Linked DNA regions of Hahella sp. HNIBRBA332. The protein of the gene in region 1 binds, or shares a complex with, the protein of each later gene. Links are inferred from orthologs where the notes say so. Each region holds a gene or a part of one and is shown in the gene's direction. Other genes may lie near its edges.

What was found.
Region 2: the proteins of xseA (region 1) and O5O45_RS30865 are in contact, whole or in part, in a cryo-EM structure (PDB 8TXR), measured with the Escherichia coli proteins. The link is inferred for Hahella sp. HNIBRBA332 from one-to-one orthologs.

The regions. Positions count from the first base shown.
Region 1 is NZ_CP132203.1:630,624-636,026, reverse strand. The notes cover bases 1-2,980. They hold xseA (exodeoxyribonuclease VII large subunit), read left to right. Parts: upstream 1-813; coding sequence 814-2,148; downstream 2,149-2,980. Other genes in these bases: O5O45_RS03040 (PaaI family thioesterase), read right to left, coding at 2,733-2,980; O5O45_RS03045 (PaaI family thioesterase), read right to left, coding at 2,296-2,730; guaB (IMP dehydrogenase), read right to left, coding at 1-646. In the rest of the region: more of O5O45_RS03040, read right to left, coding at 2,981-3,224; O5O45_RS03035 (DUF599 domain-containing protein), read right to left, coding at 3,366-4,079; O5O45_RS03030 (M48 family metalloprotease), read left to right, coding at 4,219-5,403. UniProt on the Escherichia coli protein: Bidirectionally degrades single-stranded DNA into large acid-insoluble oligonucleotides, which are then degraded further into small acid-soluble oligonucleotides.
Region 2 is NZ_CP132203.1:6,931,798-6,935,902, reverse strand. Bases 1-2,894 are described here. They hold O5O45_RS30865 (exodeoxyribonuclease VII small subunit), read left to right. Parts: upstream 1-1,255; coding sequence 1,256-1,534; downstream 1,535-2,894. Other genes in these bases: dxs (1-deoxy-D-xylulose-5-phosphate synthase), read left to right, coding at 2,549-2,894; O5O45_RS30860 (polyprenyl synthetase family protein), read left to right, coding at 1,518-2,417; pomA (flagellar motor protein PomA), read right to left, coding at 253-1,011; O5O45_RS30875 (flagellar motor protein MotB), read right to left, coding at 1-239. Also shown: more of dxs, read left to right, coding at 2,895-4,105. UniProt on the Escherichia coli protein: Bidirectionally degrades single-stranded DNA into large acid-insoluble oligonucleotides, which are then degraded further into small acid-soluble oligonucleotides.

The DNA.
Region 1 (5,403 bases):
GCCCTTGCTCGTCCTTGGACGCGCGTGGGTAGTCCTGCGCCTTCTGAATATCTTTCAGCGTGATCAAGCCCTTCAGCTCAAACTCGTTGTTCACCACCAACACTTTTTCGATACGGTGACGGTGCAACAGGTTCTTCACCGTTTCCATGTCGTAACCTTCGGTGACGGTGACCAGCTTCTCTTTCGGCGTCATCAGTTCCTGAACTTTCTTGTTCAGGTTGTTTTCAAAACGGATGTCGCGACCGGTGATAATGCCCACCAGATCCTTACCGTCCACCACCGGCAGACCAGAGATATTATTGGCCATGGTGATAGCGCGAACTTCACTGACCGTGTTGTTCGGTGAAACAGTGATGGGGTCTTTCACCACACCACTTTCAAATTTCTTCACCGTACGCACTTCCGCCGCTTGCTGCTCGATCGTCATATTCTTATGAATAATGCCGATGCCGCCTTCCTGCGCCAGTGCGATAGCCAAACGGGCTTCCGTTACGGTATCCATGGCGGCGGAGACAAGGGGGAGGTTGATCGTGATGTCGCGGGTAAGTCGGGTGGTCAGGCTGACGTCTTTGGGCAGGACTTCAGAATAACCAGGGATGAGGAGAACGTCGTCGAAGGTTAGCGCTTCTTGAGCTATGCGCAGCATATGAATCGCCTTTTTGCTTGCAAATAAGTTAATCGGACTATTATAAATTTTAAGGCATAATCAGTAAACTTACGGACTTCCCTAATACCCGCTTTTCTCTAAGAAATTCCGTAATTCGCCTGCAAATGGGCAAAATAAGCCACAGAGTTGGATAAAAATACAGCATAATGAGCGAGCTCAGCCCCCATTCTCCCCTTTCCGTCAGTGAATTAAACCGTCAAGTGCGCCGACTTTTGGAAGTCAGCTTCATGCAGGTCTGGGTGACCGGTGAAATCTCCAACTTCAGTTGTCCCAGTTCTGGACACTGGTATTTCTCTCTTAAGGACGACAAGGCCCAGGTGCGTTGCGCCATGTTTCGCAACCGCAATATGTTTGTGAAACAGCGCCCCCGGGATGGAGAGGCGGTTACTTTGCGCGCCAAGGTCAGTCTTTATGAAGGACGCGGCGAGTTTCAGTTAATTGCGGAAGGTATGGAGCTGGCGGGAGAAGGCGAACTAAGGCGCGCCTTCGAGGAATTGAAGCTGAAGCTGTCTCGCGAGGGTCTGTTTGATGACGCCCGCAAACGCCCATTGCCCGCCATGCCCAAGCAGATCGGCGTGATCACCTCGCCGACCGGCGCTGCAGTGCGCGATATTCTCACCGTACTGAAAAGACGCTTCCCCGCCATTCCCGTTTTATTGTTTCCCGTCCCGGTTCAAGGCAAAGAAGCCGGACCGGCTATCGTCGCAGCGATAGCGAGCGCCAACCGACTTAACGCCTGCGATGTGCTGATTGTGGGCCGCGGCGGCGGCTCGCTGGAAGATCTGTGGGCCTTCAATGAAGAGCCCGTGGTCCGCGCCATTGCCGCGAGCGCCATCCCCATCGTCAGCGCTGTCGGACACGAAACCGACATCACCATCGCCGATCTGGTCGCCGACCTTCGCGCGCCCACGCCATCCGCCGCTGCGGAGAAAATCAGTCCGGACCAGGCTGAGTGGAAACATCGCTTTCTGATATACGAACAAAGGCTTGGCGCCGCTGCGCAGCGCCTGTTGCGACAGGAAGGCATGCGCCTCAACCAGCTTCGAGAACGCCTCAAGCATCCTGGCCGGCGTCTGCAGGAGTCCGCCCAGCGCCTGGATGATCTGGAAATGCGTCTGCATCGGCAAGCACAAAATCTGCTATCTGCTCGTCGCAATCAATTGACGCATCTGCATGACCGTCTGCTGGCGTCCAGCCCCCGGCAGTCTCTAAAAAACCGCTACGCCACCGTGGATGCCCTTGATCATCGTTTGCAAACCGCTGTCTTGTCTGTGTTAAGACACAAATCTCAGCACTTCGCCAAGCTGTGCGGTCACATGGAAGCGGTCAGCCCAATCGCTACCCTGGCGCGAGGATACGCCATCGTCTCTGACGAAAATGGCCAGATTATTCGCAGCGAGAAAGAAGTTCGGACAGGGCAAAAGGTCAAAGCCCGTCTCAGCGACGGTGAAATTCATTGTGAAGTGATCGCATCCGCCTGACCTGAAAAAAAACCATAACCAGCGGTGTGCAGCGACCTCATCAATAAGAAAAACAAGAGCGACACAAAAAGAAAGCACTAACAAGTGCTATATAAAAGGAGAATATAAGCAAGCCGCAGGCAAGGACCCGCGGCTCGACAAAGCGCCTCAACCCAGCAAAAAATGCGCCCGCGCCAATGCGATCGGGTCCTTACGCTTTTTCTGCCATGCGCTGACGCTGACATTGGCGACGCGATTGCCGCGACGAGTCAGCTTACATTCCGCATACGTCTCCTGATACAAGCCTGCACGCAGATAGTCCAAAGAAAAGTCGACGATCCGCGGAAAGGTGTCGATCTCCAGGAAAATAGCGAGATGGAATGCAGCGGCCAACTCCATGAATCCGCCGATCACGCCACCATGAATCGCAGGCAAAATGGGGTTGCCCAAATTCTGCTCCCGCTTGGGCAGAATAAACACCACTTCGTTGCCGAAACGCTCACAGCGCACACCAAGGGTGCTGGCGTAGGGAATCAGTTCCAGAAGCTTATTGTAGTCGCCGCTGCGATGAGCCTGCGCGACGTGTTGCTGTAAAGATTCCATGATTACTTTCTGCCCTCGATCTTTTCCCAAAACCAATCGGGGGAAGCGTCACGCCCAATCCGCATGAACGTGGCGACGCAGTTGGCCACCGTCGTGTCCGGGCCCCGTTGGAAGGCTTCGCAACGGGTGAAGACGATGGTGCCGGTCACCCGATAGCAACGGGCCCGCGCGAAGACGGTCTTGCCGGGCTGCGCCGGACGCATGTAGTCCACTCGCAGATCCAGGGTGGGACACAACTCCAGTTCGGGCAGACAACATAATACGCTGCCGCCGGAAGCGGTATCCATCAACGTAGTAATGGCGCCGCCATGGATAACGCCCGTATCGGTATCGCCAACGATGTGTTCGCTATAAGGCAGTTCCAGCTCCAGGCCATCCGCATTGGCGCAAGTCACTTTAATGCCAAGTTCTCGACATTGATTAAGGCTATCCAGAAACCTCGATACCCGGCCGAAACGAAGCTCGTCGTTCTCCCAGGGTTCGTACTGCTGCATGTTTCAGTTATCCGTCGCTGTATAAATTGAATGAACGTCCTGCGTGTCGACAACCGGGCTTCATCAACCTCAGCCGCCCCAAACGCAAAAGTGATTCAACCGCGGTAGCGTCACATGCTTTATATTGTCGACGCTCCGCGATTACTCTTTCCCCGCCGCCTCATCCTCAAAGGTCTTACCGGCGCGCAACGCTTTCAGAGCGCGGGACCGGAACTCCCGTTGAAACAGGATAGCCACCACAGCGCTGGTTATCGCCATGAACAATATCGGATGGATAAACCAGGTTAATACGGCGAGTCCATAATAGTATGACCGCAAACCCAGGTTAAAAGAATCCCCGGCCAGGTTCGCCACCCGTGCGGCGGACTGGGCCAACGCCTCACGCGCGCCGGAACTGACCTTGTCCTCGTAGGTCAACGGCGCGCTGCTGATCAGCACCCCACAGAAGTTGTATTGCCGCATCGACCAGGTGAACTTAAAAAAGGCATACACGAACACCGCGCACAGCACCACCAGCTTGAGTTCCCACATGAACTTGCCGGTCTGTGCAATATAGGGTAGATCACTAAAGACGGACATGGCTTTGTCCGTATACCCTATAGCGGTGATCAAACCCGCGAGGATCAATAAGCTGCTGGAGGCGAAAAAAGCGCCGTTGCGCTCCAGATTGCCTACCACGGAAGCATCGGCGATACGGGCGTCGCGCATCAGCGTACGACGCATCCAGTCAGCGCGATACAGATCCAGGGTATTGGAGAGGCAGGGCCGGGTTTTAGCGCGGTGCTCCGAGTAATAGGTGTAACCGACGCAATTCAATAAGAACCAGACGAGAGCAATATAATCCAGTAGATTCATAACACCTTAATCGTTAGATACTTTGTTATTATTCTTGACCATTTTTTGTAGAAATTCATTTAGACGCTTGGAGAAGATAATGCTACGCCTCTTTACATGTAGCCTGTGCTTAATCTTGATCCTGCTGCAAGGGTGCAGTGTGAACCCGGTTACCGGCAAACGCGAAATCATGATCATCAGCGAGCAGCAGGAGATGAGCCTGGGACAGGAACAGTACCAACCCGCACAACAATCCCAGGGCGGACTGTATTATCTTGATCCAGAGCTGACCTTCTATGTTCGCCAAGTTGGGGAAAAGCTCGCCAAAGTCAGCGACCGCCCCGACCTGCCCTACGAATTCGTCGTACTCAATAATTCCGTTCCCAACGCCTGGGCGCTGCCCTCCGGCAAGATCGCCATCAACCGCGGCCTGCTGGCGAAGCTGGATGACGAGGCGCAACTGGCCGCCGTACTCGGCCACGAAATCGTCCACGCCGCCGCCCGCCACAGCGCCAAGCGCATGCAGTCGAACTTGCTCATATCAGCCGGCGTGGCCGGTTTGGGACTGGCGCTGGACAACCAGGACTATCGGGACATTCTGGTGGGCGGAGCCGCCATGGGCGCCACGATGGCGGTGGCGAAGTATGGTCGGGATCATGAGCTGGAGTCTGATCATTACGGCATGCAATACATGGCCTCCGCCGGTTATGACACGCAGGCGGCAGTGGAACTGCAGCAATTGTTCGTAAAACTCTCTGAAGGGCGCTCACAGAACTGGCTGGAAGGATTGTTCGCCTCACATCCGCCCTCCCCTGAACGCGTAGAAGAGAACCGCCGCACAGCCCTGACGCTGCCCCAATCGAATTATCGCGGCAAAGACGCCTTTATGAGAGCAACGGCTCGCCTGCGCAAAACCGTTCCCGCCTATGAAGCCTATGACGAAGGCGTAAAGGCGCTGAAAGCAGGCGACGCCGACAAAGCGCTACAACGGGCCAATCAGGCCATCAAGCTGGAACCGGAGGAAGCGATGTTTTACTCCCTGCGCGGCGACATCTATAAGAAGCAGAACAAAGACTCTGCAGCACTGAAAGAATACGATAAAGCCGTATCGCTGAACCCGGAATACTTCGCCCACACGCTCAAACGCGGCCTGGCCTATAAAGAGATAGGAGACAGCGCCAAAGCCGCGCTGGATCTACGCCGGGCCAACGATTTACTGCCGACTTCCGTCGCCAATCTTGCGCTGGGCGATATCGAAGCGCAAAGCAATAATTCCGCCGCCGCGATCAGCCACTACAGTGCCGCCGCGGAGGCGTCAGGAGCTTACGGCCAGGAAGCGCGCCAG
Region 2 (4,105 bases), 6.3 Mb from region 1 along the record:
AACTCTTGGGCGATGATGCTGGTGCCCTTGGGAATACTGTCCACATTGACGATCGCCTGCACGCCGAAGGCCTCCCGCATAGAGCCAGCCAAACGCTTGAACTTGAGCGCGTCCATCTCGGAGAAAGACAGTAGCAACACAAAGAAACACATCAGCAAGGACATCAAATCGGCGAAAGTCGCCATCCAGGCGGGCAGCCCGGGAGGACATTCGCACTTTTGCTCTTCTTCGTCATTCATTGGCGCACTCCCGTCAGGCTTCTTCAGTCTGACGTTTACCTTCAGGCAGATAAGTGCGTAGCATGGTTTCAATCACACGTGGGTTCTGCCCCGCCTGAATCGCCAACAGAGCGTCAATAATCATGGATTTGATCTGCTCTTCCTCTCCCATTCTCAGTTTCAATTTATCTGCAACCGGAATAGCGATCATATTCGCCAACATGGCGCCGTATAACGTGGTCAGCAGCGCAACGGCCATCGCAGGTCCAATTGACTTTGGATCATCCATATTCGACAGCATCGCCACCAGACCAATCAGCGTCCCAATCATCCCCATCGCGGGGGCGACATCCCCCATTGCTCCGAATACGGAAGATCCTTGCTTGTGCCTGTCTACAGTGAGATTACGGTCCTTGGTCAGCAGTGCTTTGACGACGTCGCCGTCATGGCCGTCTATCAGCAGTTGTATGCCTTTAGACAGGAATGCGTTGGGTATTTCTTTGCCTTCCAGGGAGAGCAGGCCGCCTTTTCTGGCGGCATCAGCCAGCTCAACGACCTGTTCAATTAACTCTTCGGGCTTATCCAGCTTGAACATAAAAGCCTTGGCCGCCACCTTGCCAGCGCTTAGGAACTGACCGAGCGAAAACTTCATCAAAACAACCAGAAGCGTACCGCCAAATACGATGAGCAGCGACGGCACATCAACAAACATTCCAATTGAGCCGCCCAACATCATCGCCATCGCAACGATAGCCAAACCGCCAATGAGGCCCAAAAGCGTAGCTAAATCCACAAAGCGCTCCTTTACGGGTGGACAGTACAGAATAAACCCAGAGGATGCCGGCGCTGAGACTGGCCGCGCCGGGCTTCCCCAAAGTATAGACAGGGAATTTAAAAACTGCTGACTTATCCGGGTGTTAGTTTAATGAAGAAGACGCCGACAAAGCCCGCTGCGGCTGAATTTTAACGGCGACCGATTGACCCTGACGGCGCTCTCAGGTAGGGTGGCTCTGCGCAAAAACCGGCATAAGAACACAATGACTGAAAAAAACGCCAACTCTGATGTAAGTCCCTCCACCAGCGGCTCAACGCCCGATTTCGAAGACGCATTGCAGCGTCTAGAAGTCCTGGTGAGAAAGCTGGAGCAAGGCGACCTTAAACTGGAAGAAGCCCTGGTCGCTTTTGAAGAAGGCGTCCAACTCACTCGCCACTGCCAAACCGCCTTGCAGACTGCAGAACAAAAGGTTCAACAGTTAATTGAAGAGCGCGGAGCCCCGCTAACCAAACCTTTTGATCAGAATGACGCCGAAGACTGATTCTCTCGACGACTTTTTCCAGCGTAACCGCGCCCAAATCGACCAAGCCCTAGCCAACCTGCTTCCCAATCCGGAAGGCCCCAAGGCCAGGCTGAATGAGGCCATGCGTTATTGCGTGCTTAACGGCGGAAAGCGAGTACGTCCTTTACTGTTGCTCGCTACTACGGAAGCCTTGGGCGGAGACCTGCAACAGGCGTTACCCGCCTGCTGCGCGGTAGAACTGATTCACGCCTACTCTTTGGTGCATGACGATTTGCCGGCAATGGACGACGATTCTCTGCGCCGAGGCAAACCCACTTGCCATATCGCTTTTGACGAAGCCACCGCCATTCTGGTCGGCGATGGCCTGCAAACACTGGCGTTTAGCGCATTAACCGAGCCCTCAGGCGCATCCGCGGAAAGCATGCTGCAGATGGTGCGAGAACTTGCCCGCGCCAGTGGGCATCAGGGCATGGTCGGCGGACAGGCTATCGATATCTACTCAGAGGGCCATACGCTCAAGCTTGAGGAATTGGAGCGCATGCACCTGGAAAAAACCGGCGCGCTGATTGAGTCGAGTATTGTATTGGGCGCCCTGTCCGCCGGCCGGACTGACGCAGAAACCATTGACGGCTTACGCCGCTTCGCGCAGGCCATTGGCTTGGCGTTTCAGGTTCGTGACGACATCATAGACGTGGAAAGCGACACCAGCGTATTAGGTAAAACCGCAGGGAAAGACGCCGAGCGCAACAAACCTACGTACACGTCTCTATTGGGTCTTGAACAAGCGAAACTGAAGGCGCGCCAGCTATATGAGGAAGCCCTCGCGCAGCTGCAGGCGCTGGGTTTGCAGAACTCCCGGTTACAGGATCTTGCCAGCTTCATGATCGAGCGCACGCATTGATCGCCAATTGCCCGTGTTCTCCAACCCAACATCGCTTATAATGGCCGATTGCTTTTATAGGCAATTTTTTTGCGTCCGAGGCTATGATCCGGCGGCTAATCCCTTAGAACCGAGCGACTACAACTGCAAGAATGCAAAAACCATACGTATTTCAAGAAATTCCAGTGCATCGGCCCAATACGCCGTTGCTCGACAAAATCGACTCTCCGGCCCAGCTGCGCCTTCTTAATGAAGCTGAGCTCCTGCAGTTGGCGCACGAACTACGTGCATTTTTGCTGTACAGCGTAGGCCAATCCGGCGGCCATTTCGGCGCGGGCCTGGGCGTGGTGGAGTTAACCGTAGCCTTGCACTACGCCTTCAATACTCCCGACGACCGACTGGTTTGGGACGTGGGTCATCAAGCTTATCCCCACAAAATACTTACTGGCCGCCGTGAGCAAATGCTCACTATTCGCCAAAAGGACGGTCTCGCCGCTTTCCCCCGTCGCGAGGAAAGCCCTTATGACACCTTTGGCGTTGGACACTCCAGCACCTCTATCAGCGCCGCACTGGGCATGGCGATCGCCGCGCGCATGCAGAACCTGCCCCGGAAAGCCATCGCCGTTATCGGCGACGGAGCCATGACCGCGGGTATGGCGTTCGAAGCTTTGAACCACGCCGCCGACACTAAAGCGGACCTGCTGGTGATTCTGAACGACAACGATATGTCGATTTCCCGTAATGTCGGCGGGCTGTCCAACTATTTCGCCCGCCTGTTGGCGAGCAAGACATACAATCAGATGCGCGACAGCGGCAAGCGCGTGCTGCAAGGCGCACCGGGTCTGATGGAGCTGGCTCGCAAAACAGAAGAGCATTTTAAAGGCATGGTCGCTCCAGGCACTCTGTTCGAAGAGCTTGGCTTCAACTATATCGGACCGATAGACGGCCACGATCTGCCTCGTTTAGTTGAAACCCTGAATAATATCAAGGAACTGAGCGGACCTCAGTTCCTGCATGTGGTCACGAAAAAGGGCAAGGGCTTCGCTCATGCGGAAAGCGACCCTATCGGCTATCACGCCATCAACAAGATTGAACCCAAGCCCAAGGTGCAAGACACCGCCAAAGCGCCCAAAAAGCCGCGCTACTCCAATATTTTTGGTCAGTGGTTGTGCGACATGGCGGAACAGGACGCCAGCTTGGTGGGCATCACTCCCGCCATGTGCGAAGGCTCCGATCTGATCGAGTTCTCCAAACGCTTCCCGGAACGTTATTACGATGTCGCCATCGCGGAGCAGCATGCAGTGACTTTAGCCGCTGGCTTGGCTTGCGACGGAGCCAAGCCGGTAGTGGCCATTTACTCCACCTTCCTGCAGCGCGCCTATGACCAGCTCATTCACGATGTCGCAATTCAGAATCTGGATGTGCTTTTCGCTATCGACCGCGCAGGTTTGGTCGGCGAAGACGGTCCTACCCACGCCGGCAGTTTTGATCTCACCTACCTGCGTTGCATCCCCAATATGGTGGTCATGGCGCCGTCGGATGAAGATGAAACCCGTAAAATGCTGACTACAGGATACAGATTCACAGGTCCCGCAGCAGTGCGTTACCCAAGAGGCAACGGACCAGGCGCGGAAATCAACCCTGGGCTGGAGTCCTTGGAGATAGGCAAAGCCAACCTGCGTCGCCGCGGCGCGCAGACTGTCATTTTG